DNA from 2 places in the Catellatospora sp. NPDC049609 genome. Region 1 is predicted to be linked to the other one. Evidence: riboswitches for the same ligand, from Rfam matches in the RefSeq annotation. Region 1 holds a riboswitch; the other holds the start of a gene.

What was found. A riboswitch is a leader RNA that binds a small molecule or an ion and turns the genes downstream of it on or off. The one in region 1 is predicted to bind cobalamin.
Region 2: another riboswitch for cobalamin. It lies ahead of AB0J67_RS13570 (ribonucleoside-diphosphate reductase subunit alpha); the one in region 1 lies ahead of AB0J67_RS07190 (VWA domain-containing protein).

Annotation. Positions count from the first base shown of each region.
Region 1 covers NZ_JBFAOU010000016.1:11,160-25,272, reverse strand. The annotation lists gene cobM (precorrin-4 C(11)-methyltransferase) at 69-866, opposite strand; gene cobI (precorrin-2 C(20)-methyltransferase) at 863-1,588, opposite strand; gene AB0J67_RS07200 (cobyrinate a,c-diamide synthase) at 1,579-2,946, opposite strand; gene cobO (cob(I)yrinic acid a,c-diamide adenosyltransferase) at 2,940-3,554, opposite strand; gene AB0J67_RS07190 (VWA domain-containing protein) at 3,577-5,787, opposite strand; cobalamin riboswitch at 5,876-6,033, opposite strand; gene AB0J67_RS07185 (trypsin-like serine protease) at 6,308-7,747, shown strand; gene AB0J67_RS07180 (M14 family zinc carboxypeptidase) at 7,892-9,790, shown strand; gene AB0J67_RS07175 (GNAT family N-acetyltransferase) at 9,874-10,791, shown strand; gene cobN (cobaltochelatase subunit CobN) at 10,876-14,113, opposite strand, start outside.
Region 2 covers NZ_JBFAOU010000037.1:20,547-34,659, reverse strand. The annotation lists gene AB0J67_RS13590 (M23 family metallopeptidase) at 1-242, opposite strand, end outside; gene AB0J67_RS13585 (BTAD domain-containing putative transcriptional regulator) at 492-2,516, shown strand; gene ftrA (transcriptional regulator FtrA) at 2,518-3,507, opposite strand; gene AB0J67_RS13575 (rhodanese-like domain-containing protein) at 3,606-4,067, shown strand; cobalamin riboswitch at 4,247-4,439, shown strand; gene AB0J67_RS13570 (ribonucleoside-diphosphate reductase subunit alpha) at 4,796-7,171, shown strand; gene AB0J67_RS13565 (ribonucleotide-diphosphate reductase subunit beta) at 7,162-8,181, shown strand; gene AB0J67_RS13560 (HD domain-containing protein) at 8,198-8,926, opposite strand; gene AB0J67_RS13555 (MHYT domain-containing protein) at 8,986-9,879, opposite strand; gene AB0J67_RS13550 (thymidylate kinase) at 10,005-10,640, shown strand; gene AB0J67_RS13545 (MurR/RpiR family transcriptional regulator) at 10,656-11,603, shown strand; gene AB0J67_RS13540 (N-acetylmuramic acid 6-phosphate etherase) at 11,596-12,516, shown strand; gene AB0J67_RS13535 (sigma-70 family RNA polymerase sigma factor) at 13,071-14,003, shown strand; gene AB0J67_RS13530 (NlpC/P60 family protein) at 14,108-14,113, opposite strand, start outside.

The DNA.
Region 1 (14,113 bases):
TCGGCGCGGCAGCCGGATCCGGACTCGGATCGGGAGCCGAGTCGGAGCGTGGGTCGGCGGCCGGCCGCTCAGCCACGGGTTGCTCGCAGGGTGGCGCGGGCGGCCGGGTCCGCCCGGCGGAAGCCGTGGAAGTGGCCCGGGTGGTAGAGGTGGCTGCGGGTGCCGCCGCCCTCGCCGAGCGCGGGCCCGACCAGGAACAGCGTGTGCTTCCACAGCCGGTGCTCCTTGACCGCGGCTTCCAGCGTGCCGACCGTGCACCGCACGATCAGCTCCTCCGGCCACGTCACCCGGTATGCCACCACGACGGGCGTGTCCGGCGCGTACCCCCCGGCCAGCAGCTCGTCCGCGAGCTGGCCGGACCGGGCGGCGGACAGGAACACCGCCATGGTCGCGCCGTGCGCGGCGAAGGCGCGCACCGACTCGCGTGCCGGCATCGGCGTCTTGCCGCCCTCCAGCCTGGTCAGCACCACCGACTGGGCCACCTCGGGCACGGTCAGCTCCCGCTGCACGGCCGCCGCGGCGGCGGTGAACGAGGACACCCCGGGGATGACCTCGGTGGGCAGGCCCAGCTCGCGGCACGCGTCGAGCTGCTCGCCCAGCGCGCCCCACAGCGCCGGGTCGCCGGAGTGGATCCGGGCCACCACCAGGTCGTCGGCCGCGGCCTGGCGGTAGAGGTCGAGCGTCTGCTCCAGGGTCAGCGCGGCCGAGTCGACGATGCGCGCGCCCGGCTTCGCGTGGCCGAGCACGTCCGGGTGCACCAGGCTGGCCGCCCAGACCACCACGTCGGCGGTGGCGATGGCGGCCGCGCCGCGCAGGGTGAGCAGGTCGGCGGCGCCCGGCCCGGCTCCGATGAAGACGACCTTCACAGCTTCCCGCCCCTTCCCTCGCGCCGGCCGGGGATCAGCACCGCCGACAGGTACGGCGCCTCACCCGCCGCGGCCAGCGGTGTCACGGTCTCGCCGGGCAGGCCCAGGCGGGTGCCGAGCACCGCGTCCCCGAGCCGTCCGGCCTCCTTCACCACGGCGACGACCTCGTCGAGGTGCCGCCCGCCCTTGTACGCCACCACCGTGCCGTCCTCCGCGTACGCGAGCGCGCCGGACAGCGCCGCCGCTCCCCGGGCCAACGGCACCAGGACCAGCGGCTCGACGCCCTCGGCGAGCGGCACCCCGGCCGCGGCCGACAGGGCCTGCATGGCGGTGATCCCGGGCGCGGTCGTGATCTCGACCTCGGGCAGCAGCGCCCGGACGGTGGCGGCGAGGTAGCCGAAGGTCGAGTACACGTTGGGGTCGCCGATGGTCGCGAACACGGCGGTGCCGCCGGTCTCGCCGAGCCAGTCCGCGACGCGCCGCCCGGCCCCGTCCCAGTGGTGCTCGCGCCGCCGCGCGTCGTCGCGCTCGTTGAGGGCGAACACCAGCCGCTCGATGCGGTCGTGCCCGGCGTGCGCGCGCACCGTCGCCTCGGCACGGCCCTGCTCGTCGAGCGACATGACGGGCACGAAGACCCGCCCGGCCTCGCGCAGCAGGCGTACGGCCTGCAGCGTCACCAGCTCCGGGTCGCCCGGACCCGTCCCCACCCCGATCAGGCGCATGCGGCACGCACCAGCCGCGCGGCGAAGCCCGGGTGCCCGGCCCAGTGCAGGTGCAGGTAGGACGCGTGCACCCCGCCCTGGACGAAGCCCTCCGCGGCGGTGCCGCGCCACGCCCAGGCGGGCTGCGGCCCGGCGGCCGGGGCGACGGCGGTGCGGTGGAACTCGTGCCCGGTGACCCGGGTGCCCGGCTCGGCGAGCACGCTGCCGGACACCGCGACCGCGTCGCGGTAGCCCAGCGTGAGCCGGTCCGTCATCGCCGACTCGGCGTCGAGCACCCCGCACATCTCGCGGCCGTCCAGCGACCGGGCCAGCCACAGCAGCCCGGCGCACTCGGCGGCGACGGGCGCACCGGCGGCCGCGAGCTCGCGTACGGCGTCGCGCAGCGGCTTGTTGGCGGCCAGCTCGTCGCCGTACACCTCGGGGAAACCGCCGCCCACCACCAGCCCGGCGGTGCGCGGCGGCAGCGCCTCGTCGCGGACCGGGTCGACGTGCACGACCTCGGCCCCGGCGGCCCGCAGCAGCTCGGCCTGCTCGGCGTAGCCGAACGTGAACGCTGGCCCGCCCGCGACCGCGATCACGGGGCGCTCGGCCACCGGCTCGCCCACCGCGGCCGCGGCCGACCACGCCGTCACGGTCAGCGGCGGCGCGCCGTGCGCCACCGCGAGCACCTCGCCGAGGTCCACCCCGTCCTCGACCAGCGCGCCCATCGCGCGTACCGCGTCGACCGCGGCGCCGCTGCGTTCGGCGGCGGGCACCAGGCCCAGGTGCCGCGAGGGCACCGCGACCGCGTCGGTGCGCCGCAGCACGCCGAGCACCGGCGCGCCGACCTCCTCGCAGGCCTCGCGCAGGATCTCCTCGTGCCGGTCGGAGCCGACCCGGTTGAGCACCACCCCGCCCAGGCGCACCGTGCCGAACGAGCGGAACCCGTGCAGCAGCGCGGCGACCGAGCGGCCCTGGCCGGTCGCGTCCACCACGAACACGACCGGCGCGTCCAGCAGCTCGGCCACGTGCGCGGTCGAGCCGAACGCGCCCTGGCCGGAGCGGCCGTCGTACAGGCCCATCACGCCCTCGACCACGGCGACCTGCGCGCCCGCCGCGCCATGGGCGAACAGCGGCGCGACCAGGTCCTCGCCGACCAGCGACGGGTCCAGGTTGCGGCCGGGCCGCCCGCAGGCCAGCGAGTGGTACGTCGGGTCGATGTAGTCCGGCCCGACCTTGAACCCGGCCGCGGTCATGCCGCGCGCCGTGAACGCGGCCAGCAGCCCGGTCGCCACCGTCGTCTTGCCGTGCCCCGACGCCGCCGCCGCGACCACGATCCGCGGCACCCTCACCGACACACCCCCACCGACCTCTACCATTCGATCCCCGCCTGGCCCTTGCGCCCCGCGTCCATCGGGTGCTTCACCTTGCCCATCTCGGTGACCAGGTCGGCGGCGTCGAGCAGCGCCGGTGCGGCGTACCGGCCGGTGATCACGACGTGCTGGGTGCCGGGGCGCTCGCGCAGCGTCGCGACCACGTCGTCGACGGGCACCCAGCCCCAGTGCATCGGGTAGGTGAACTCGTCGAGCACGTAGAAGCCGTACCGCTGCGCGGCGAGGTCGCGTTTGACCTGCGCCCAGCCCTCGGCCGCCTCGGCGGCGTGGTCGCGCTCGTCGCCCGGCCGGGCCAGCCACGACCAGCCCTCGCCCATCTTGTGCCAGGTCACCGGCGCGCCCGTGCCGTCCTGCGCGTGGGCACGGCTCAGCGCCCGGAACGCGGCCTCCTCACCCACCCGCCACTTCGGACTCTTCACGAACTGGAAAACGGCGATCGGCCAGCCCACGTTCCACGCGCGCAGCGCCATCCCGAACGCGGCGGTCGACTTGCCCTTGCCGACGCCGGTGTGCACGGCGAGCAGCGGTCCCTTCCGGCGCTGCCGGGTGGTCAGCCCGTCGTCGGGGACCGACTCGGGTTTACCCTGCGGCATCTCGTCCTCCGATCGGTTCGGGTCACGCGGCGGTGCGGCGGTCGCGGCGGGCGACGCCGGCCAGCCCCTGTGCGGTGACCTCGGTGAGCGGCACGTGCTCGGCGTTCAGCCGGGCGGCCAGGCGCGCGGCCAGCCCGAGCCGGACCGGTCCCGACTCGCAGTCGACCACCACCGCGGCGACGCCGCCCGCGGCCAGCCCGGCGGCGACCCGCATGGCCTCGCCGACGGGATCGGCCCCCGCGGTGGCCCGGCCGTCGGTCACCACCACCAGCAGCGCCCGGCGGCGCGGGTCGCGCAGCCGCTCCACCCGCAGCGTGTGCGCGGCCTGGCGCAGGCCCGCCGCGAGCGGCGTACGCCCGCCGGTGGGCAGCTCGCGCAGCCGGGCCGCGCCCGCCTCGACGCTGGAGGTCGGCGGCAGCGCCAGCCGTGCCGCGTCGCCCCGGAAGGTGACCAGGCCGACCTTGTCGCGCCGCTGGTACGCGTCGAGCAGCAGCGACAGCACCGCGCCCTTGACCGCGCCCATCCGCTTGCGGGCGGCCATCGAGCCGGAGGCGTCGACGCAGAACAGCACCAGGTTGGACTCGCGCCCGCGCCGCACCGGCTCGCGCAGGTCGGCGGCGGCCAGCAGCAGTGGCCCGCCGGGCCGGCGCCCGCGCGCGTCCTGCCGCCGGGCCGCGGCCCGCACGGTCGCCGCCAGGTGCAGCGCGGTCAGCGTGCCGGCGGGCACCCGCGCGCCGACGGTGCGGCCGGTGCGGGTGTACGCGGGCGAGCGCCGTCCTGCCGCGCCCTCCCCCGTGCCCGGCACCGCGAACAGCCTGGCCCGCTGCGGTCGCGCCGCCTCGGCCCGCTGCTGCCCCGCCCCGGCGAGGCGGCTGTCGCCGTCGGCGTCGCGCCGCTGGGCGTCACCGTGCGGCCGGGGCGCCGGACGCTCCCGGTCCGGCCGCGCGCCGCCGCCGGGCCCACCCGGCCGGGGCCGGTCGTCGTCGGGGCCGTTGTCGGGCCCGCCGTCGTGCGGGCCGTCCTCGCCCTGAGGGTCTTCCTCGCCGCGGGGGCCCTGGTCACCAGGGCGTCCGGGGTCGCCGCCGGGGCCCGCGGCGTCGTGTGCGCCGTGGTCCCGTCCGCCGTCCGAGCCGTCGGGTCCGCCGCGCCGCCCGGCGGCGCCGCCGTCCCGGCCGCTCTCGCCGTCGTGCGGCCCGCCGTCCGGGGGCGCGGCGTGGCGCAGCGCCTCTTCCAGCGCGTTCTCGTCCAGGTCGGGGCTGTCGAAGGGGTCGCGTCGGCGGCGGTGCGGCAGCGCGAGCCGGGCCGCGTCGCGGACGTCCTGCGCGGTGACCTCGACCCGGCCGTGCCAGGCGGCCAGTGCCAGCGCGGCACGGGCCACCACCAGGTCGGCGCGCAGCCCGTCCACCTCGAACGCGGCGCACACCCCGGTGATGCGGATCAGCTCGGCGTCGGGCAGCGCCACCGCGGGCAGCCTTTCCCGGGCGGCCACGATGCGATCGGCGAGCGAGGCGTCGGCGTCGGCCCAGCGCGCCGCGAACCCGGCCGGGTCGGCCTCGTACGCCAGCCGCCGCCGCACCACCTCGGCCCGCTCGCGCGGCTCGCGCGGGGCGCGCACCTGCACCGCCAGCCCGAACCGGTCGAGCAGCTGCGGGCGCAGCTCGCCCTCCTCCGGGTTCATGGTGCCCACCAGCAGGAACCGGGCGGCGTGGCGCACCGAGACGCCGTCGCGCTCGACGTACGCCTCACCCATCGCGGCGGCGTCGAGCAGCAGGTCGACCAGGTGGTCGTGGAGCAGGTTCACCTCGTCGACGTAGAGCACGCCCCGGTGGGCGGCGGCCAGCAGGCCGGGCGAGTACGCCGCCTGCCCCGAGGTGAGCACGCGTTCCAGGTCGAGCGCGCCGACCAGGCGGTCCTCGGTGGCCCCGACGGGCAGCTCGACCAGCCGGGCGCGCCGGACGGCGGCGTCCTGCCCGGCCTCGTGCGGCCCGTCCGGGCACGCGGCGTACGGGGCGGCCGGGTCGCAGGCGAAGCGGCATCCGGCGACGGCCGTGAGCGTCGGCAGCAGGGCGGCGAGGGCACGGACCACGGTGGACTTGGCGGTGCCCTTCTCGCCGCGCACCAGCACCCCGCCGACGGCGGGCGAGACGGCGTTGAGGAGCAGGGCCAGCCGCAGGTCGGCCAGGCCGACCACGGCGGAGAACGGGTACAGCGGGGTCAACGACCGCTCAGGCACGAGCCCATGCGCGAATCCTCTCCGCGGGTTTCCTCGCCCGCGAACACCGGTGATCCGCCGACGCCGTCGGCGTCGCCGGGAGCGGCCGGAGTGTCCTGGCTCCCGGATCGGCGCTCCCCCTCGGCCTTCCAGCCTCGCGGCCGTGACCTGGGGACGACGCGGCGCGCCGGTGGCGGCGCGAGCGTCGGGAGGGGTCGCTCCCCGGTGACAGTGGCGGGACCGCCCCGGACTCGCACCGGGTTCCTCCACTGCCGCTCACCGGTCATCGTGTCGGAAGAGCGGCTCCGCGTCAAAGCGGGTCGCCCGTCCGGTGTGCTGTGTCATCGCTCACCGGGCGGCCCTGCCCACGTGAGGCCGCGCCGGGCCCGCCCCCTGGCTCGCGCGGCCCGGCACGACATCACGTCGTAACAATCAACTTCGATATTGCTATATATCACTGCCTTCCGCTAGCTTCCAGGGAAACTCTCCGGCGGTCCGGCGTCAGAAGCGCTCGGCGCCGGGTGGACCTTGGGAGGATCCTGTGAGGCACTCACTCCGAGCGGCGCTGCGTGTGGGCGCGACGGCGCTCGCCGGCGCCCTGATCGCCATGGCCGCGGCCACCGGCCCGGCGCAGGCCGCGCCGACCGACCCCGACGTCATCGACGGCCCGGACCTCGTCGTGGGCGGCACCCCGGCCGCGCAGGGCGAGTTCCCGTGGATGGTGCGGCTGTCCATGGGCTGCGGCGGCGCGATGTACACCCCGAGCCTGGTGCTCACCGCGGCGCACTGCGTCGGCGCCACCGGCAACAACACCTCGATCACCGCCACCTGGGGCGTGGTCGACCTGCAGAGTCCGAGCCGGACCACCCGCACCTCCAACTACGTCTACCGCGCGCCCGGCTACAACGGCGACGGCAAGGACTGGGCGCTGGTCCGCCTGTCCAGCCCGATCACCACGGCCCCGCTGCTGAAGATCGCCACCGACACCTCGCTGCACAGCGGCGAGTTCGACGTGATGGGCTGGGGCGCGGCCACGCAGGGCGGCGGGCAGCAGCGCTACCTGCTCAAGGCGAAGGTCCCGTTCATCACCGACACGCAGTGCCAGAGCGCGGGCGGCAGCTACGCCGGGCTGATCTTCAACGAGGAGATCTGCGCGGGCATCTGGAGTTCCGGCGGCGTCGACACCTGCCAGGGTGACTCCGGCGGCCCGATGGTCAAGAAGAACGCGTCCAACGAGTGGATCCAGGTCGGCATCGTGAGCTGGGGCATCGGTTGCGCCCAGCCGCAGAAGCCGGGCGTCTACACCGAGGTGCGCTACTTCGCCAACGACATCTACAACGCGGCCGTATCCCTGGGCGGGGCACCGGGCGGCGTCTCGGTCACCGGCCCCGGCAACCAGTCCACCGTGGTCGGCACCGCGGTCACCCTGAACAGCAGCGCGTCCGGCGGCACCGCGCCGTACTCCTGGTCGGCGACCGGCCTGCCGGCCGGCACGTCGATCAGCTCGTCGACCGGCCAGATCACCGGCACGCCGACCACCGCGGGCACCTACACCGTCACCGTCACCGCGACCGACAGCGCGAGCAAGACCGGCACCGCGTCGTTCACCTGGACGGTCAACCCGGTCGGCGGCTGCGCCGCGATCACCAACGGCACCGACGTGAGTATCCCCGACAACAACACCACCGGGGTGTACAGCAACATCACCGTCTCCGGCTGCACGGGCAACGCGTCGTCGACCTCGAAGGTCGAGGTCCACATCGTGCACACCTACAAGGGTGACCTGGTGGTGGACCTCGTCGCGCCGGACGGTTCGGTGTACAACCTGCACAACCGCACCGGCAGCAGCACCGACAACATCGACACGATCTACACGGTGAACCTGTCCGGCGAGGTCAAGAACGGCACCTGGCGCCTGCGCGTACGCGACCTGGCGTCGATCGACACCGGCTACCTCAACTCCTGGACGCTCACCCTGTAGCACCCTCCGACGGCACGACCTGGCCCGGCTCCGCCACCCGCGGAGCCGGGCCGCTCGCCACCACCTCGCGCCCCCACGACCCCAGGAGGGTTCCCCGTGCGCAGACTCGCGCTCATCCTCACCGCGCTGGCCACCGGTGCCGCGCTGACGCTGGCCGCACCGGCCGGCGGCGTGCCCGCCGACGACGGCGCCGCCGCATCCGCCCAGTACCGCGTCGTCGGCCCGAAGACGTGGGCCGACCGCGACGCCGTCGCCCGCACCGGAGCGGCGATCGACCTCGTCGAGCACGGCAAGATCTACATCACCGCGACCGGCACCGAGGCGGCCCGGATCCGCCGCCTCGGCTTCACCCTGGAGGCCCTGCCCGCGCCGGCGCAGGCCGCGCCGGACGGGATCACCACGCTCGACTTCCCGTCGACCGACTCCGGTTACCACAACTACGCCGAGATGAATGCCGAGCTCAACCAGATCGTCGCGGACCACCCGACGCTGGTCCGCCGGTCCGTCATCGGGACGTCGTACGAGGGCCGCGACATCGTCGCCCTGAAGATCTCCGACAACGTGGCGACCGACGAGAACGAGCCCGAGTTCCTCATCAACGCGCACCTGCACGCGCGCGAGCACCTGACCGTCGAGATGGCCCTCTACCTGGCCAACCTGTTCACCGACGGCTACGCCACGGACAGCCGCGTGCGCGCCGTGGTCGACTCGCGCGAGATCTGGATCGTCCCGGACCTCAACCCCGACGGCGGCGAGTACGACATCGCCACCGGCTCCTACCGCTCCTGGCGCAAGAACCGCCAGCCCAACTCGGGCTCGTCGGCGATCGGCACCGACATCAACCGCAACTTCGGCTACAAGTGGGGCTGCTGCGGCGGCTCGTCGGGCACGCCGTCCAGCGAGACCTACCGCGGGCCGTCGGCGTTCTCCACGCCGGAGGCACGGGTGCTGCGCGACTTCGTGCTGTCCCGGCGGGTCGGCGGGGTGCAGCAGATCAAGGCCAACATCGACTTCCACACCCACGGCGAGCTGATCCTGTGGCCGTTCGGGTACACCACCGCCGACACCGTCAACCCCGGCATGACCCTCGACGAGCGCAACACGTTCGCCAACATCGGCGCTCAGATGGCCGCGACCAACTCCTACACCGCCGAGCAGGGCAGCGACCTGTACGTCACCGACGGCGACATCACCGACTGGCTCTGGGGCGACCAGCGGGTGTGGACGTACACGTTCGAGATGTACCCGCGCTCGTCCAGCCCCGGCTTCTACCCGCCGGACGAGGTCATCGCGGCGCAGACCTCGCGCAACAAGACGGCCGTGCTGATCCTCGCCGAGTACGCCGACTGCCCGTTCCGGGCCATCGGCAAGCAGGCGCAGTACTGCGCGGCGGCCAACGACTTCTCCGTCACGGCCACCCCGGCGAGCGGCTCGGTGAACCCGGGCAGCGCGGCGACCTCGACCATCGCCACCGCCCTCACCGCCGGCAGCGCGCAGACCGTGACCTTCTCGGCGAGCGGCCTGCCCGCCGGCGCGACCGCGTCGTTCAGCCCGGCCTCGGTCACCACGGGCGGCTCGTCCACCCTGACGATCAGCACGAGCGCGTCGACCCCGGCGGGCACGTACCCGGTCACGGTGACCGGCACGGGCACCGGCGCCACCCGCACCGCGACCTACACGCTCACCGTGAACGGAGCGCCCGGCTGCACCGGCACGAACCCGAACGACGTGACGATCAGCGACAACGCCACGGTCTACAGCAACATCACGATCAGCGGCTGCAACCGCAACGCGTCGGCGACGTCCACGGCCGAGGTGCACATCGTGCACACGTACCGCGGCGACCTGGTGGTCTCGCTGCTCGCGCCGGACGGCAGCGCGTACACGCTGCTCAACCGCTCGGGCGGCAGCGCCGACAACGTGGACCAGACGTTCACGGTGAACCTGTCCGGCGAGGCGGCCAACGGCACCTGGCGGCTGCGCGTGCAGGACGCCGCCTCCGGTGACGTCGGCTACGTCAACACCTGGACGCTGACCCTCTAGGCGTCCCGAGAAGCCGCCGGTGGCGCCCGCAACGGCGCGGGCGCCACCGGTAAATCGCTTGCCGCGCCTGTTAGACAGGGTGCGTGAGCGACATCGAGATCCGTGAGGCCGCCTTCGACGACGTGCCGGCCATGGCGCGCATCCGGTACGCCGCCTTCCCCTGGTTCATCGCCAGCGTGGCCCAGCAGGAGCTGTGGTGGCGCACCGCCCGACCCGAGGCCCGGCTGCTCCGCCTGCTGGCGCTGCGTGACGGGGAGCCGGTGGGGTTCTCCGCCGGAGGTTTCAACATCACGACATCCGAGCCGGGCGCCGCCTACGTCGAGACGGTGGTGCACCCGGACCACCGCGGCAGCGGGGCCGGCACCGCCGTCTACCAGCGGCTGGAGGAGCACCTGCGGGCCATCGGCGCCCGCCGGGTGCGCGCCTTCGCGGGCGACGACGCGGCGTCGGTGCGCTGGGCGCAGGCTCAGGGCTACACCCAGGGCGCGCACGACCGCTACGCGCGGCTCGACACGGCGCAGCTGCCGCCCATGCCCGCGCTGCCGGCCGGCGTCACCGTGTGCAGCCTGGCCGAGGCCGGGCCGAAGACCGTCTACGACCTGGACCAGGCCGCCTCGATCGACGAGCCGGGTGACATGTCCTTCGACGGCATCCCGTACGACCTGTGGCTGGCGCGCTACTGGGAGAGCCCGGACCAGCAGCTCGACGTGGGCACCGTGGTCATGGTGGACGGCGTCGCCGCCTGCGGCACCTTCCTGGAAGCCAACCGGGAGCTGGGCAAGGGCATCTCCACGGGCACGTTCACGCTGCGGGAGTACCGTGGCCGCGGCCTGGCGAAGATCGCCAAGGCGGCGGCCCTGCGCAAGGCCGCCGAGCGCGGCATCCACACCGCGATCACCTGCAACGACTACACCAACGCACCGATGATCGCGGTGAACGACTGGCTCGGCTACCAGCCCTTCGCCAGCGAGTACTCCTACCTCAAGACCCTCGGCGCCTGAGCCCGCACCGACTGCCCGCAGTTTCGGGGAAAGTGCACGAATACCGCAGGCGATGCGCGCACTTTCCCTGAAACCGCATGGCGATCAGCCTTCGAGGTCGCCCTCGGCGGCGAGGTACGCCTCGCGCAGCGCGTCCAGGGTGGCCGGATCCGGGGCGGACCACAGGCCGCGCTCGGCGGCCTCCAGCAGGCGCTCGCTGATGCCGCGCAGCGCCCACGGGTTCGACCGTTCCAGGAACTCGCGCACCTGCTCGTCGAAGACGTACGCCGCGGCCAGCTTCTCGTACATCCAGTCGTCCACGACCCCGGCGGTGGCGTCGTATCCGAACAGGTAGTCGACGGTCGCGGCCAGCTCGAACGCGCCCTTGTAGCCGTGGCGCATCATCGCGGCGATCCAGCGCGGGTTGACCACCCGGGCCCGGAACACGCGTTTGGTCTCCTCGGCCAGGGTGCGCGTCTGCACGCTGTCGGGCAGGTGCGAGTCGCCGATCACGGCCGTCGGGGACGCCCCGGTCAGCGCGCGCACCATGGCGATCATTCCGCCGTGGTACTGGAAGTAGTCGTCGGCGTCGACGATGTCGTGCTCGCGGGTGTCCACGTTCTTCGCCGCTACGCTGATCCGGCGGTAGACGCGCGCCAGGTCGTCGCGGGCGGCCCGCCCGTCGAGGTCGCGGCCGTAGGCGTAGCCGCCCCAGACCGCGTACACCTCGGCCAGGTCCTGCTCGTCGCGCCAGTTGCGGGCGTCGATCAGCGGGAGCAGGCCCGCGCCGTACGCCCCCGGCTTGGAGCCGAAGACGCGGGTGGTGGCCCGGCGGCGGTCGCCGTGCTCGGCCTCGTCGGCGCGGGCATGCGCGGCCAGGAAGTTGTCCCCGTCGGGCTCGGCCAGCGCCGCGACCGCCCGCACCGCGTCGTCGATCAGCGTCACCACGTGCGGGAACGCGTCGCGGAAGAACCCGGAGATGCGCACCGTCACGTCCACCCGCGGCCGCCCCAGCTCCGCCAGTGGCACCACCTCGAACCCGGTGACCCGCCGCGAGGCGTCGTCCCAGGTCGGGCGGCAGCCCAGCAGCGCCAGCACCTCGGCGATGTCGTCGCCCTGGGTGCGCATCGCCGAGGTGCCCCACACGGTCAGCCCGACCGTACGCGGCCACTCGCCCGTCTCCTCGCGGTGCCGGGCCAGCAGCGAGTCGGCCAGCGCCACGCCGACGTCCCAGGCATTGCGCGACGGGATCGCCTTCGGGTCCACCGAGTAGAAGTTGCGCCCCGTCGGCAGCACGTTGACCAGGCCGCGGGTCGGCGAGCCGGACGGCCCGGCCGGGATGTAGCGCCCGTCGAGCGCGCGCAGCACCGCGGTCACCTCGTCCACCGTGGCGTCCAGCCGGGGCACCACCTCGGTCGCCGCGAACGCCAGCACCGCCTCCACCGCGGCGTCGGGCCCGCCGAGCACCTCGGCGACCACGGCCGGGACCTTGGACGGCTCCCAGCCCAGCGTCTCGTTGCCGACGACGAGCCGCCGGGCCACGGCCTCGATCAGGTCCACCGCGTCCGCGCCGGTGCGGGCCGGGCCGTCGACCACGTCGGTCAGATCCGGCGGCACGGCGACGGCCGCGCCGGGCGCGGCCAGCAGCGCCCGCTCGTCCAGGCCGTACCGGTGGCACAGCGCCGCCCGCAGCCCCGGCAGCGCACCGCGCACCCCGCCCCAGACCTGGCTGGCCCGCAGCACCGCGAGCACCAGGTTGACCCGCGCCTCACCCTGCGGCGCGCCGCCGAGCACGTGCAGGCCGTCGCGGATCTGCGAGTCCTTGATCTCGCACAGGTAGCCGTCGACGTGCAGGATGAAGTCGTCGAAGTCGTCCGCACCGGGCATGTCCGCCTGGTGCAGGTCGTGGTGCAGCTGCGCGGCCTGGATCAGGGTCCAGATCTGGGCGCGCACGGCGGGCAGCTTCGCCGGGTCGAGGGCCTGCACGGTGGCGTACTCGTCGAGCAGCTGCTCCAGCTTGGCCAGCTCGCCGTACGTCTCGGCGCGGGCCATCGGCGGCACCAGGTGGTCCACGATCGTCGCGTGGCCGCGCCGCTTGGCCTGGGTGCCCTCGCCCGGGTCGTTGACGATGAACGGGTACACCAGCGGCAGGTCGCCGAGCACCGCGTCCGGCGCGCACCCGCGCGACAGGCCCAGCCCCTTGCCGGGCAGCCACTCCAGCGTGCCGTGCTTGCCCAGGTGCACCACCGCGTCGGCGCCGAAGCTCTCGTCGAGCCACCGGTACGCGGCCAGGTAATGATGGCTCGGCGCCAGGTCCGGGTCGTGGTAGATGGCGACCGGGTTCTCCCCGAAGCCGCGCGGCGGCTGGATCATCAGCAGCACGTTGCCGAATCGCAGCGCGGCCAGCACGATCTCGTCGCCGTCGACGTACAGCTCGCCCGGCGGCTCGCCCCATGCCCCGACGATGCCCGCGCGCAGCTGCGGGTCGAGCGCGTCCAGCCACCGGACGTGCTCGCGCAGCGGCACCCGCGCCGGGGCGGCGGCGAGCTGCTCCTCGGTCAGCCACTCCACGTCGTGCCCGCCCGCCGCGATCAGCGTGTGGATCAGCGCGTCGCCGTCCTCGGGGAAGCCCTCGCCCAGGTCGTAGCCCGCTTCGCGCAGCGCCCGCAGCAGCACCACGGCGCTGGCCGGGGTGTCCAGGCCGACCGCGTTGCCGACCCGCGAGTGCCGCGTCGGGTAGCTGGACAGCACGATCGCGAGCTTCTTCCGTCCGTTCGGGACGCGCCGCAGCCGGGCGTACCGGCAGGCGATCCCGGCGACGCGGCGGGCCCGCTCGGGGTCGGCGGCGTAGACGCCGATGCCGTCCGGGCCGGGCTCCTTGAACGAGAACGGCACCGTGATCAGCCGGCCGTCGAACTCCGGGATCGCCACCTGCATCGCCGCGTCCATCGGGCTCAGCGCCGCGTCGGAGTCCTGCCACGCGGCCTGCGACGAGGTCAGGCACAGCGCCTGCAGCACCGGCACGTCCAGCTCGGCCAGCGCCGCCACCGACCACGCCTCGTCGTCGCCGCCGCCGGACGCGTCGGCGGGCGTGGTGCCGCCCGCGGCCAGCACCGTCACGATCAGCGCGTCGCAGCCGCGCAGCGTGTCGCGCAGCCCGTCCGGCACGCCGCGCAGCGAGCCGCAGTACACCGCCAGCGCGTTCGCGCCCGCGTCGCGCACCGCCCCGGCCAGCGTGTCCACGAACGCGGTGTTGCCGGCCAGCTCGTGCGCCCGGTAGTAGACGATCCCGACGGTCGGCCGTGCCGGATCCGGGTCCGGGCCGGGGCGCACGCCGTACTCC
Region 2 (14,113 bases), on a different contig from region 1:
GTGCCCGCCGCGGCCGCGACCACGGTGTCGCCCAGATCGGCCGTCGCGGTCGAGCCGCGATTGAAGTCGATCTCCCAGGAGACGTGGGCGCTGCTGTTGGTGCTGTTGCCGTTCCAGGTCTGGCCGCAGGGGAAGGGCAGCTGGAACGCGGGCGCGGCCTGCGCCGGCGCGGCGAGCAGGACGGAGCTCGCGATGCCGAGGATCAGCGCGGCGGCACCGGACAGGAGCCTGATGGGTCGCATGTGGCCGGTTCCTTTCCGTGGATGGTGGACAGGAAACCCGTTGGTGCCCGCCGGATCGCCTCCTCGGCGGCCCGCCGGTCAGGCGGGCCGGTCGGACGAGCCACCGGCGGTGGGGTGTGGACAGCGTCGCGACAGGCTCTCCAACGATTCTCCAGAACCACTACAGCCGTTCAGCCGAGTGCTCTGGTCCGATCGGCCGAGCACGCGTAGGCTCAGGCAATCGATCACGGATCGCGGGTGGTTGGGCGAATGTCGGACCGGCTGGAACTGCACATCCTCGGTTCCTTCGAGCTGTCCCGCGGCGGCGTCGCCGCGAACGTGGGCGGAGTGAAACCGCGCCAGCTGCTGGCGACGCTGGCGCTGCACCATGGCCGCACCGTCTCCGTGGACCACCTGATCGAGGTGCTCTGGCCGCACGACCCGCCCCGCTCCGCGCTGGCGAACGTGCAGACGTACGTCAGCGCCCTGCGCACCTGCCTCGGCGACCGGCTGCGCCGCCAGCCGCCCGGCTACCGGCTCGAACTGGTGCCGGACGAGCTGGACCTGCTGCGCTTCGAGGAGCACGCCCGCGGCACCGATCCGCAGAGCCTGGACGCGGCGCTGGCGCTGTGGCGCGGCGAGCCGCTGGAGAACCTGCCCCCCGCGCCGCTGTGGCGCAGCGAGATCGACCGGCTCGTCGAGCGGCGCCGCGCGGTGCGGCAGAGCCGGGCGCGGCTGCGCATCGAGGCCGGGCAGCCTGCCGTCGCCGTCGACGAGCTGCGCCGGCTGGTCGCCGAGGAGCCGCTGCGCGAGGAGGCGTGGCTGCTGCTGGTCACCGCGCTGCGCGACGCCGGCCACCGAGCCGAGGCGCTGGCGACGTACGCGGCCGCGCGCCGCACGCTGACCGAGGAGCTGGGCGTGGAGCCGGGCGAGCCGCTGCGCCGGCTGCACCGCACGCTGCTCGTCGAGGAGGAGGGCCCGCTGGCCCTGGGCACCCGGCTGGACGGGGCGGCCGCGCTGGTGCTGCGCGGGCTGGCCCGGCTCGGGATGGCCTCGGCGCCGTGCTGGGTGCCCGCCGCGCTGCTCGGCCGTCCGGAGGCGACGGAGGTGCTGGCCGCCCTGGAGCGGGCCCGCCTGCTGCGCCCGACCGGCCCCGACGAGCTGGGCCAGACGCGGTACGGGCTGCCGGTGCTGGTCGGCCTGCTCGCCCCGGACCTGCCGGGCGAGGCGATCGGCGCGGCGCTGACCCGCGCGCTCAGCGGCTACCTGAGCCTGGCCGAGCGCGCCGCGGGCGGGCTACCGCCGCAGGTGTTCGGCCCGGGGCTCACCGTCGCGGCGCGCTGGCCGGTGCCGGAGGCGGCGGAGCTGACCCGCGACCCGGTGCGCTGGTTCGCCGCGGAGCGGGAGTCGCTGCTCGGCGCGGTGGAGGCCGCCGCGGCGAACGGGCTGTCCGATCTGGCCTGGGAGCTGGCGCACGCCATGGTGCCCTGGTGCGACATGGGCGGGCACACCGCGGAGTGGGAGCAGATCCACCGCACCGCGCTGTCGGCCTGCCGGGCCGCCGGGAACCTGCTCGGCGAGGCGGTGACCCTGCGCGGGCTCGGTCAGCTGCACCTGTATCGCGACCACTACGAGGAGGCCGCGGAGGCGTTCAGCCGGGCCCGCCTGCTGTTCGCGCGGCTGGGCAACCTGTGCGGGCAGGCCGCGGCGCTGGCCGGGCTGGGCACCGGGCACCGCATCCGCGGCGAGCTGGACGAGGCGCTGGACTGCCACCGCCAGGCGCTGGAGGCGTACCGGCTGCTCGGGCACCGGCACGGTGAGGCCTACGCGCTCGGCGCGCTCGGCATGGTGCGGCTGGCCCGCGGCGACCTCGCGGAGGCGTACCGCGACTTCAGCGCCGGGCTGCGGATCGCCGAGGAGATCGGCGACGCGCACCGGACCGCGCTGCTGACCCGCCAGCTGGGCCTGGTCCGGCTGCGCAGCGGTGACCTGGCGCACGCCCGCGCCGACCTGGTGGCGGCGCTGGACCGGTTCGCGGTGCTCGGCGACGCGCACTGCGAGGCGTACTGCCTGACCGACCTGGCCGGGCTGGAGGCGCCCGAGGTGGCGGTGCGGCGGCTCACCCAGGCGCTGGAGATCTTCGAGCGGATCGGCGACCGGCGCGCTCAGGCGCAGACCGCGCGCCGCCTCGGCGAGTTGCACCGCGGCGACGAGCGCTTCGGCCTGTCCGACGCGTACCTGGCCGAGGCCCGCCGGTTGCAGTCCACCGTGGAGATGACCCGCACGCCCTTCTGAGTCAGGCGCGGCCGCGGAAGGTGCGCCGGTACGACGACGGCGAGGTGCGCATGCACCGGCTGAAGTGGTGCCGGAAGGTGGCCGGCGAGTCGAACCCGACCGCGGCGGCGACCTGCTCCACGGGGGAGTCGGAGGTCTCCAGCAGGGCCAGGCTGGCCGCGACCCGCTGCGCGATGAGCCACCGGATCGGGCTGGTGCCGGTGTGCCGGGCGAAGTGGCGCAGGAAGCTGCGCGGCGACATCCGAGCCCGTGCCGCCAGCGCGTCGACCGTCAGCGGCTCGGTGAGGTGGTCCAGCGCCCACGCCATCGCGCGGGCCACCCCGTCGTCGTCCACCACGTCGCGCACGGGCAGCTCGATGAACTGGGCCTGCCCGCCGTCGCGGTGCGGCGGCAGCACCAGCCGCCGGGCCACCGTGTTCGCGATCTGGGCGCCGTGGTCGCGGCGCACCAGGTGCAGGCACAGGTCCAGCCCGGCGGCGCTGCCCGCGCTGGTGACCACCTGGCCGGTGTCCACGTAGAGCACGTCCGGCGTCACCTCGACCAGCGGGTGGCGCTCGCGCAGCAGCTCGGCGTAGCGCCAGTGCGTGGTGGCCGCCCGGCCGTCCAGCAGCCCGGCGGCGGCCAGCGCGAACGCGCCGGAGCAGATGGAGACCAGGCGCGCGCCGCGCCCGGCGGCCGTACGCAGCGCCGTGACCAGGGCGGGGGAGACCTCGGCGCGCACGTCGGCGACCCCGGGCACGATCACCGTGTCGGCGGCGGCGAGCACATCCAGGCCGTGCTGTGCGGTGACGGCGAACCCGCCCACCGCGGGCAGCGCCGCGCCGGGGACCTCGGCACAGACGTCCAGGTCGTACCACGGCACGTCCAGCTCCGGGCGGGGCAGGCCGAACACCTCCACCACGCAGCCCAGCTCGAACGGGGCCATCCCGGCGAAGGCCAGCACCGCGATCCGGTGCCGGGGCCGGGTCTGGAGCGTCAGCGGCGTACCCATGGCGGGATCTTAGCGAACAGCGGCGTTGCCGCCACTCGTGGTCGGCAGCCGGCCACCGCGAGGATGAACGCAGTGATCGAGCAGTAGAGGAGCAGCTCATGTCCGCCGTACTCGGCACCGCCCCGGCCGCCGCCGCCGATGTCGCCGCCGCCCACTTCGCCGCCCGCCTGTCGTTCGAGGCCGACGTGTCCGACGTGCACGCCGACCTGGCCTCGGGTGCCGCCGGCTTCGTCCTGGTCGACTCGCGCTCGCGGGAGGCGTGGGAGCAGGGACACCTCCCGGGCGCGGTGCACCTGCCCACCGCGGAGATCGCCGCCCGTGCGGCGGCCGTGGTGCCCGCGGGCAGCGTCGTGGTCACCTACTGCTGGGGCCCCGGCTGCAACGGCGCCACCCGGGCCGCGCTGGCCTTCGCCCGCCTCGGCTACCGGGTCAAGGAGATGCTCGGCGGGTACGAGTACTGGGTGCGCGAGGGCTTCGACACGCAGACCCCGCTCGGGTTGCGCAAGCACGATGTGGACCCGCTCACCGCACCCGCGAGCGGCGCCGCCTGCGCCTGCTGAGGGCGGGACATAGACGCCCGTCGGGGTGGACCATCGACGACACGCCGAACTTCATATGGGGTCGCTTTCCTCGCGATGCCACTAGATGTAGTGTGAGCGCATCGCTGGTCCACCCCTCCGGTGTCCACCGGACACCGGGTCGAGGGGTGCCGCGCGAGCCGCCGGAACGCGGCCCGCGCAGAGGGAATCCGGTGCGAATCCGGAGCTGCCCCGCAGCGGTGAGTGGGAACGAAACCGTCCCGCGCCCCTCCCGCGAAGAGGGGTGCGGAGCAGCACTGGGCCGGTCCGGCCTGGGAAGCGACGGTCTAGGGGGTCTCCGCAGCACGGCGTCCGCGCCGCGCCGCCCGGCCGTGCCCACGAGCCCGAAGACCTGCCGGCGTGCGCGCCACGGCCCTGCCCGTGTCGCGCCCACGACCCTCCCGTCCGGCTGGACGGGACCGGTCGCGGACACCGGGCCGCGCGGGACGGTCCACGGTGGATGGCGCGTGTCCCCCCGGGGAGGGTGAGCGCCGTTCGCGTGCCCTCCCGCGCTTCGACGAGGGGGAGCGCACGCCTTGACCAGCACCACCTTCCACACCACCACCGACGCCGGCGCACCCGGCGAGACCACGCCCGGCTTGGCCGCGTCGCCCGAGAACGCGCCGCCCGGCACGGCCGCGTCGCCCGAGAGCACGTCGTCTGACACCACCGCGTCGCTCGCGCGGCTGCTCGCCGAGGCGGCCCGGGGGCTGCCCGATGTGGATCACAATACCGTCCTCACCCCGGTGGCAGCCGGTGTATGGCCCGGCGCGACCGAGGCCGACCTGCGGCTGCGCGCCATCGAGACCGCCGCCGCCATGGTCGTGCGGGAGCCGTCGTACAGCCGCCTCGCGGCGCGGCTGCTCGCGGTGCACATCGCCGAGGAGGCGGCCACCCAGGGCGTACACGACTTCGCGAGCTCCGTGCGGGCCGGGCACGCGGCAGGCGTGCTCGCCGACGACCTGGCCGCGTTCGTCGCCGCGCACGCGGCCGAGCTGGACCGGCTCGTCGACCCGGCCGCCGACGACCGCTTCGAGTACTTCGGGCTGCGCACCGTCTACGACCGCTACCTGCTGCGCCACCCGGTCACCCGCAAGGTGCTGGAGACGCCGCAGCACTTCCTGCTGCGGGTGGCCTGCGGGCTGATGGGCGAGGTCGGCGACGCGGGCACCGCCGGCCGCCGCCTGCCCGGCGACGTGGCCGAGGTCGCCGCGCTCTACGCCGTGCTCAGCCGCCTGGCCTACCTGCCCAGCTCGCCGACGCTGTTCAACGCCGGTGCCCGGCGCCCGCAGCTGAGCAGCTGCTTCCTGCTCGACTCGCCGCGCGACGAGCTGGAGTCGATCTACGACCGGTACGCCCAGATCGCCCGGCTGTCCAAGTACGCCGGGGGCATCGGGGTGTCGTGGAGCCGGATCCGGTCCCGGGGCTCGCTGATCCGCGGCACCAACGGCCTGTCCAACGGCATCGTGCCGTGGCTGCGCACGCTCGACGCCAGCGTGGCCGCGGTCAACCAGGGCGGCCGCCGCAAGGGCGCGGCGTGCGTCTACCTGGAGACCTGGCACGCCGATCTGGACGAGTTCCTGCAGCTGCGTGACTCGACCGGCGAGGAGAGCCGGCGTACGCACAACCTGCACCTGGCCAACTGGGTGCCGGACGAGTTCATGCGCCGGGTCGAGGCCGACACCGCGTGGTCGCTGTTCGACCCGAAGGACGTGCCGCAGCTGGTCGACCTGTGGGGCGAGGAGTTCGACGCCGCCTACCGCGCCGCCGAGGCCGCCGGGCTGGCCGTGCGCACGCTGCCCGCCCGGGAGCTGTACGGCCGGATGATGCGCACCCTGGCGCAGACCGGCAACGGCTGGATGACGTTCAAGGACGCGGCCAACCGCACCTGCAACCAGACCGCCGTCGCGGGCAACACGGTCCACCTGTCGAACCTGTGCACCGAGATCCTGGAGGTCACCAGCGACGGCGAGACCGCCGTGTGCAACCTCGGCTCGGTCAACCTGGCCGCGCACCTCGGCCCGGACGGCGTCGACTGGGACGCGCTGCGCTCGACCGTGCGCACCGCCGTGCGGGTGCTCGACCGCACCATCGACCTGTCCTACTACCCGACCGGCGAAGCGGCCGGGGCCAACAACCGCTGGCGGCCGATCGGCCTGGGCGTGATGGGCCTGGCCGACGTGTTCTTCGCGCTCGGCCTGGACTTCGACGCGCCCGAGGCGCTGGCCCTGTCCACCCGGCTGGCCGAGGAGATCGCGCTCGCGGCGTACGACGCCAGCGCCGACCTCGCCGCCGAGCTGGGCACCCACCCGTCGTACGCGGACACCCGCGCCGCGCGCGGCGTGCTGCACGCCGACCACTTCCCGGACGCGGTGTCCACCCGCCCGTGGGCGTGGGACGAGCTGCACGCGAAGGTGGCCCGCACCGGCCTGCGCAACTCGCTGCTGATCGCCATCGCGCCGACCGCGACCATCGCGTCGATCGCGGGCTGCGCCGAGTGCATCGAGCCGCCGGTGGCCAACGTGTTCAAGCGCGAGACGCTGTCGGGCGAGTTCCTCCAGGTCAACCGCTACCTGGTGGACGAGCTGAAGGCGCGGGGCCTGTGGACGGCGGCGCTGCGCGACCGGGTGCTGGCGGCCGAGGGCTCGGTGGCGGGCATCGAGGAGATCCCGGCGGAGCTGCGGCGGCGCTTCCGCACCGCGTGGGAGCTGCCGCAGCGGGCGCTGATCGACCTGGCCGCGGCGCGGATGCCGTACATCGACCAGTCGCAGTCGCTGAACCTGTTCATGGCCGCCCCGGAGATCGGCAAGCTCTCCTCGATGTACGCCTACGCCTGGCGCAAGGGCCTGAAGACCACCTACTACCTGCGCTCCCGCCCCGCGACCGCCATCGCCCAGACCACGGTAAGGAAGGGCACCCTCCCATCGCTTTCCGTAGCGGAAGGGCACCTTCCTAACGCGTCGCGTGCGACCGGACCGGCTGCCGCGTCCGCTCCGGCGAGCGCGCCGGGTGCAACGCTGCGCACCGCCGCGAGCCCGATCAACCTGAACCTGGAGAACCCGGAGATCTGCGAGGCATGCCAGTGACCACCCCGAAGAAGATGCTGCTCGACCCGGGCCTCGACCTGACCCTGCGGCCGATGCGCTACCCGGACTTCTACGAGCGCTACCGCGCCGCGATCCGCAACACCTGGACCGTCGAGGAGGTCGACCTCGGCAACGACCTGCCCGACCTGGCCGGGCTGTCGGCGGGGGAGCGGCACCTGGTGAACCGCCTGGTCGCGTTCTTCGCCACCGGCGACACCATCGTGGCCAACAACCTGGTGCTGAACCTGTATCGCCACATCAACGCCCCGGAGGCCCGGCTCTACCTGAGCCGCCAGCTCTTCGAGGAGGCGGTGCACGTGCAGTTCTACCTGACCCTGCTGGACACCTACCTGCCCGACGACGCGGAGCGGGCCAAGGCGTTCGCGGCGGTGGAGAACATCCCGTCGATCGCCCGCAAGGCGAACTTCTGCTTCGAGTGGATCGACTCGGTGTTCGACCTGCCCGCGCTGACCACGGCCGACGACCGGCGGCGCTTCCTGCTGAACCTGATCTGCTTCGCCGCCTGCATCGAGGGCCTGTTCTTCTACGGCGCCTTCGCGTACGTGTACTGGCTGCGCTCGCGCGGCCTGCTGGACGGGCTGGCGGCGGGCACCAACTGGGTGTTCCGCGACGAGTCGATGCACATGGACTTCGCGTTCGCGGTGGTCGACACGGTGCGCGCCGAGGAGCCGGAGCTGTTCGACGACGCCATGGGCAAGGCGGTGACCCGGATGCTGGAGGACGCGGTCGACGCCGAGCTGGCCTTCGCCGAGGACCTGTGCGGCGCCGGGCTGCCCGGGATGACCCTGGCCGACATGCGGGAGTACCTGCAGTACGTCGCCGACCAGCGGCTGGCCCGGCTCGGGCTGCCGGCCCGGTTCGGCTCGGCCAACCCGTTCCCGTTCATGGCGCTGCAGGACGTGCAGGAGCTGGCGAACTTCTTCGAGCGCCGGGTGACGGCGTACCAGGTCGCCGTCGGCGGCACGGTCAGCCTCGACGAGGACTTCTGACGGGGAGGCCGGGCCGCTAGTTGGTGCCGAGAATGGCCTGGAACCGCTGCTCGGCGAGGTCGAACTGGGCGAAGATGTGCGCCTTGACCTCGCCGAGCAGCGGCGTGTCCGGCCGGGCGACCAGCTCGCGCAGGGCGGGCACCAGCGGGGAGTACTTCGTCGCGGCCCGGCGCACCTTCGGCCCGATGGTGTGGATGACGCCCACGCCGTTGTCGGTGAAGTCGGAGACCTTGATGACGCGCGCCCACGGGTCGACGTCCAGCGACTCGACCACGTGCGTGCGGTACTGCTCGTCCTTGTCGCGGTCGAGGTCGTACTCCGGGTTGGTGACCGCGGCGACCAGCGAGGCGACCCGCGGGCCGAACCGCTCGGCGAGCACGGCCAGCGCCTGGTCCCGCGGTGGCGGCCCGCCCCGGTGCGGCTGGCCGGTGATGCCCCACGGCTGGTCCTCGACGGAGTCGTGCAGCAGCGCCGCGACCAGCACGTCCCGGTCGGTGATCCGGTAGTAGTGGATGATCCGGATCGTGACGCGCAGCAGGTGGTTGAGGTAGGGCTCGCGCACCCGCCGCTGCTCGGCGTGCAGCCGCGCGGCCAGCTCCAGCGCCTGCTCGAGCACCGCTCGGTCGTCGTCGGGCAGCCGCTCGATCTCCAGCCGGAACCGGTCGCGCAGCCCCTGCTCGCCGAGCACCTCGGTGATGGCGTGCAGGGGCATGGTCATGAGGTACGCCGGCGCGGTCGCGTCCATGCCGGTGTTTATATCCGATCAGCGCGTACCGCGCCGTCCCTCCGATATGGACGCGACAGTCAGCGGGGCACCTTGGTGCGGTTGCGGTCGGCCAGCGCGCGGGCCAGGCTGAACGGCTGGTTGACGGGCGCGCCCGCGTCGGCACCGGCACGCGGACCAGGGATGACGGTGCCGGAGACGGCGGCATGCTGGCCGACCCGCGCCGGCGCGGTGCCGTCGAACTCCTCCTGCGTCATGGCCTGCAGTGCGCTGAACATCACACCGATCAGGCACAGCGCCGACAGCAGCACGATCGGCACGATCAGCACGAACGGGCTGAGCCCGGCGACCTCGCCGGTGCCGTCGGTGTCCAGGGTGATCCGCACCGCCGCCATCGCGGTGTAGTGCATCCCGCACACGGCCACGCCCATCACGGCCGCGGCGGCGGTGATGGCGCGCATGCCCGACACGGTCACCGTGAACCACAGGGCCACCGTCGCCGCCACCACGGCGATCATCACCGAGGCGCCGACCAGGCCGAGGTCGTAGCTGACGTCGCCGGCCACCCGCATCGCGGCCATGCCGGTGTAGTGCATCGCCACCACGCCGAGCCCGGTGAAGCCGCCGCCGGCGACGATCCGCAGCGCCGACTTGCGCCCCTGCCCGGCGATGAACAGGCCGATACCCACCGTGACGACGGCGAGCGCCAGGCTGATGAAGGTGGTGACCGCGTCGTAGCGGACCGGGCTGGCCGGCACGTCGAAGCCGATCATCGCCATGAAGTGCATGAGCCAGATGCCGGTGCCGCCGATCGACAGCGCCGCGATGATCAGCCACCGGGCGCGCCGTCCCGCGCTCGGCGCGCGCCGGGCGCGGGCGGTGCAGACCAGGCCGAGCAGCGAGCCGATGAACGCCATCAGGTACGCGGTCACCGGGTTGAACCAGCCGTACGCGAAATGGTGCACTTCTGCCATGGGAGCGCCTCCGGGCGGTAGCCGAGGACGCCATTGCGCCATGGAAGTTGCACGCGCCATCGCACAGCGTGTCCGTGCCCGCACTGTGGATCACCGCGTGGCGGGCGCAGGGTAGCGTCTGGTGCATGGCAGGCACGAGTGCGTCGGTGATCGCCCTGGTCGGCATCGACGGCTCGGGCAAGACGACCCAGGCGATCCGCCTGGCCGCGGCCCTGGTCGCGGCCGGCATCCCCGCCCGGTACGGCCCCAACCCGGGTGGCCGGCGCTTTCTGGGCCGGATCGCGCGCCGGCTGGGGCGCGAGGACGCGGTGGCCCTGGTCGGGCGGCCCGGCCTGCTCGTCATCGAGGCGGTGCTGCGCTGGCTGGCCATCGCCCGGTCGCTGCTGGCGGCCCGGGTCACGGGCCGGATCGCGGTGATGGACCGGTACACGCCGTGCCAGCTCGTGAGCATTCGGGCACACGGCGGCGGCGACCGGCTGGAGCGGTTGGTACGCGCGGCGTATGCCCCGTTCCCCCGGCCGGCTGTCATCATCTTTCTCGACGTCCCGCCCGACCTGGCCTACGACCGGATCGAGCAGCGCGGCGACGACCACGAGGACATCGGCTATCTGAACGCGGGCCATGCGGCCTACAAGGACGTACTGTCGGATGCGGTACATGTCGACGGCAGTGGTGATCCCGACGCCGTCGCTCAGGCCGTTTGGGCAGCCGTCTGGCCGGGCATCGGACACGGTTTGGCAGTTGACGCCGGGCAGTCGTGAAAGTAAGTTTCAACCGTGGCGAAGAAGTCGAAAGTTTCTGAGGAGAGCGACGGTGCCGCGCGCGCCGCGCAGGAGCCGGCCGGTCTGATCGTTCAGATCAACGGCCTGCTGCCCGCACTCTCCCCGGCGGAGCAGCGCGTCGCGCGTCTCGTGCTCGCCGATCCGGCCGCTTCGGCTCGCCGCACCATCACCGACCTGTCCGCCGCCGCGGAGACCTCCGAGGCGACGGTCATCCGGTTCTGCCGCTCCATCGGCATGTCCGGCTACCCGCAGCTGCGCATCCGGCTCGCCGCCGAGGCCGCGCGCCGGGTCGAGCCGGCCGACTCCCGGGTGGTCGGCGGCGACATCCCGCCGGGCGCCGACATGGCGCAGATCATCGCCACCATCGCCTTCAACGACGCCCGCGCCGTCGAGGAGACCGCCGAGCAGCTCGACCCCGAGGTCTGCGACAAGATCGTGGACGCGCTGGTCAAGGCGTCCCGCGTCGAGGTCTTCGGCGCCGGCGCGAGCGGCTTCGTCGCCGCCGACTTCCAGGCCAAGCTGCACCGCATAGGCCGCGTCGCGTACTACTGGCCCGACCTGCACACCTCGCTCACCTCGGCGGCCCTGCTCGGCCCCGGCGACGTGGCGCTCGGCATCTCGCACACCGGCACCACCGCCGACACCATCGACGTGCTGGAGCGGGCCAAGGCGGCGGGCGCGGTCACCGTCGCGCTCACCAACTTCCCGCGCTCGCCGATCTGCGACGTCGCCGACTTCGTGCTGACCACCGCGGCCCGCGAGACGACGTACCGGTCGGGCGCCATGGCCAGCCGCCTCGCGCAGCTCACCGTGGTCGACTGCCTGTTCGTGGGCGTCGCCGCGCGCACCCGCGCCAAGGCACGCAAGGCGCTCGAGGTCACCGCCGAGGCGGTGCGCGGACGTCGTATCGGCACCTCGCGCCGCCGGTCCGGCGATGCCTGAGCTGCCCACCGCTTCGGTCCGCGTCAGCGCCCCCACCGAACAGCGGTACGCACCCAGCGCCAACCTGGACATGCTCGACACCCGGCAGATCCTGCAGGTGATCAACGACGCCGACCGCACCGTCGCCGAGGCCGTCAGCGCGGCGCTCGACCCGCTCGCGATCACGGTGGAGGACGCCGTCGCGGCGCTGCAGCGCGGCAACCGGGTCCACTACGTCGGCGCGGGCACCTCCGGCCGCCTGGGCGTGGTCGACGCGGCCGAGCTGCCGCCGACCTTCAACGCCCCGCCGAGCTGGTTCTGCGCGCACATCGCGGGCGGCCCCGGCGCGCTGCTGGCCGCCGTCGAGGACGCCGAGGACGACACCGAGGCGGGCGCCGACGAGATCGCCCGGTGCGCACGCACCGGTGACGTGGTGGTCGGCATCGCGGCCAGCGGGCGCACCCCGTACGTGCTCGGCGCGCTGCGGGCCGCGGGCGAGCTGGGCTGCCGGACCGCGCTCATCGCGGCGGACCCGCACGCCGCGGCGTCGGCCTGGGTCGACGTCTTCGTCGGCGTCGACACCGGCCCGGAGGTGGTCACCGGCTCCACCCGGATGAAGGCCGCCACCGCACAGAAGCTGCTGCTGAACGCCTTCTCCACCGCGGTGATGGTGCGCCTGGGGCGGGTGTTCTCCAACTTCATGATCGACATGGTGCCGACCAACGCGAAGCTGCGCGGCCGGATGCTCAACATCCTGGTCGAGGCGACCGGCCACGACGAGGACGAGTGCCGCCGCACCCTGGACGCGGCCGGCGGCGACCTGCGCGCCGCCCTGGTCGCGCTGCTGGCCGGCCGCGAGGTCGCCGCGGCCCGCGGCGCGCTGGCCGGCCACGGCAACCGCGTCCGCGACGCCGTAGCCGCCCTCACCGAGTAACCCACCGGAAGATCGCTGTTTCAGGTCAGAAACTGTGCTCAGAGTGCACTTTCTGACCTGAAACGGCGATCATCACCCCAGTCCGCCCTCAAGATCTGCCGACTTGCCAGGCAAGTGGGCGAAAGCGCGCTCAAGATACGCCCATGTGCCTGGCAAGTCGGGTGATCGGGGCGGCCGTTCGTGGGTTTTTGATGGCCGAATGGGTGTGCTTTTCACTCCTTGGGGTATGCGGGTCATGCGATCAGGTGCGCTTGGTGTGGAACCGTGCAATAGCGCGCCCAGTTCGGCGTCACAAGAAATGGCGACGCAGGTCACAGCGTTGTAGTGATGTGGGTCGCTGTACCCTGCGCCGCTGTCTGGTGTCATAAATAGGGCATTGCGGACCGAGCGGCTCGCGTCCAGCGAGTCGGTATGTCGGTATCAGCGAGTTCACAGCTTTTCGTGACAGTTTCGATGGGCAACGCGGAATCATTCGCAGGCGTCATCTGTTGTGAAGGTGTCAGTACCGCAAGGCCCTGCGGCGATTACGTGGGAGGGACCCGAACGTGGAGAACATGACCATGCTGCGCACCGACCAGGTGGCTGAGGAGCGCGACCTCGTCGGTGTATACCTGCACGAGATCTCACGTACGCCCCTGCTGGATGCCGCGCAGGAGGTCGACCTCTCGAAGGCGATCGAAGCAGGCCTCTACGCGGAGCACCTGCTCGAGGCGGACAAGCTCCGGCGCGGCCTCAAGCGCGACGAGCTGGAAAAGCTGGTGAGCGAGGGCGAGCACGCCAAGGACCTGTTCATCCGGGCGAACCTGCGCCTGGTGGTCTCGATCGCGCGCCGCTACGTGCGATCCGGCATGCCGATGCTCGACCTGATCCAGGAGGGCAACACCGGCCTGGTGCGCGCCGTCGAGAAGTTCGACTACGTGAAGGGCTACAAGTTCTCCACGTACGCCACCTGGTGGATCCGGCAGGCGATCAGCCGGGCCATCGCCCAGCAGGAGCGCACCGTGCGGCTGCCCGTCCACCTGGTCGAGGACGTCAACCGGATGCGCAACGTCGCCCGCCAGCTCACCCGTGAGCTGGGCAGCGAGCCGGAGCCGGAGCAGATCGCGACCGCCCTCGGCGTGACCGTCGAGCGGGTGACCGAGCTGATCCGGTGGTCGCAGGACACCGTGTCGCTCGACACCCCGGTGGGTGACGACGGCGACACCAACCTCGGTGACCTGGTCGCCGACCGCGACACGCCCAGCCCGGAGGAGATCGTCCTCTCGGCGCTGGAGCGCCAGCGGATCGAGGGCCTGCTCAACCACCTCGACGACCGTTCCGCCGGCATCATGCGGGCGCGCTACGGCCTGGAGGACGGTCGCGAGCACTCGCTGACCGAGGTGGCGTCGCGGTTCTCGCTGTCCCGCGAGCGCATCCGCCAGCTGGAGATCCAGGCGCTGGGCCGGCTGCGCGAGCTGGCCCGCGCGGAGGGCCTGCAGGCGGTCTGATCCCACATCTCCCTCACACGACGAAGGCCCCTTCCGGGACACCGGGAGGGGCCTTTCGCCGTCTGAACGAGGCTCCGGCAGTGCCGCCGAAGACTCGCTCAGGGCTACAG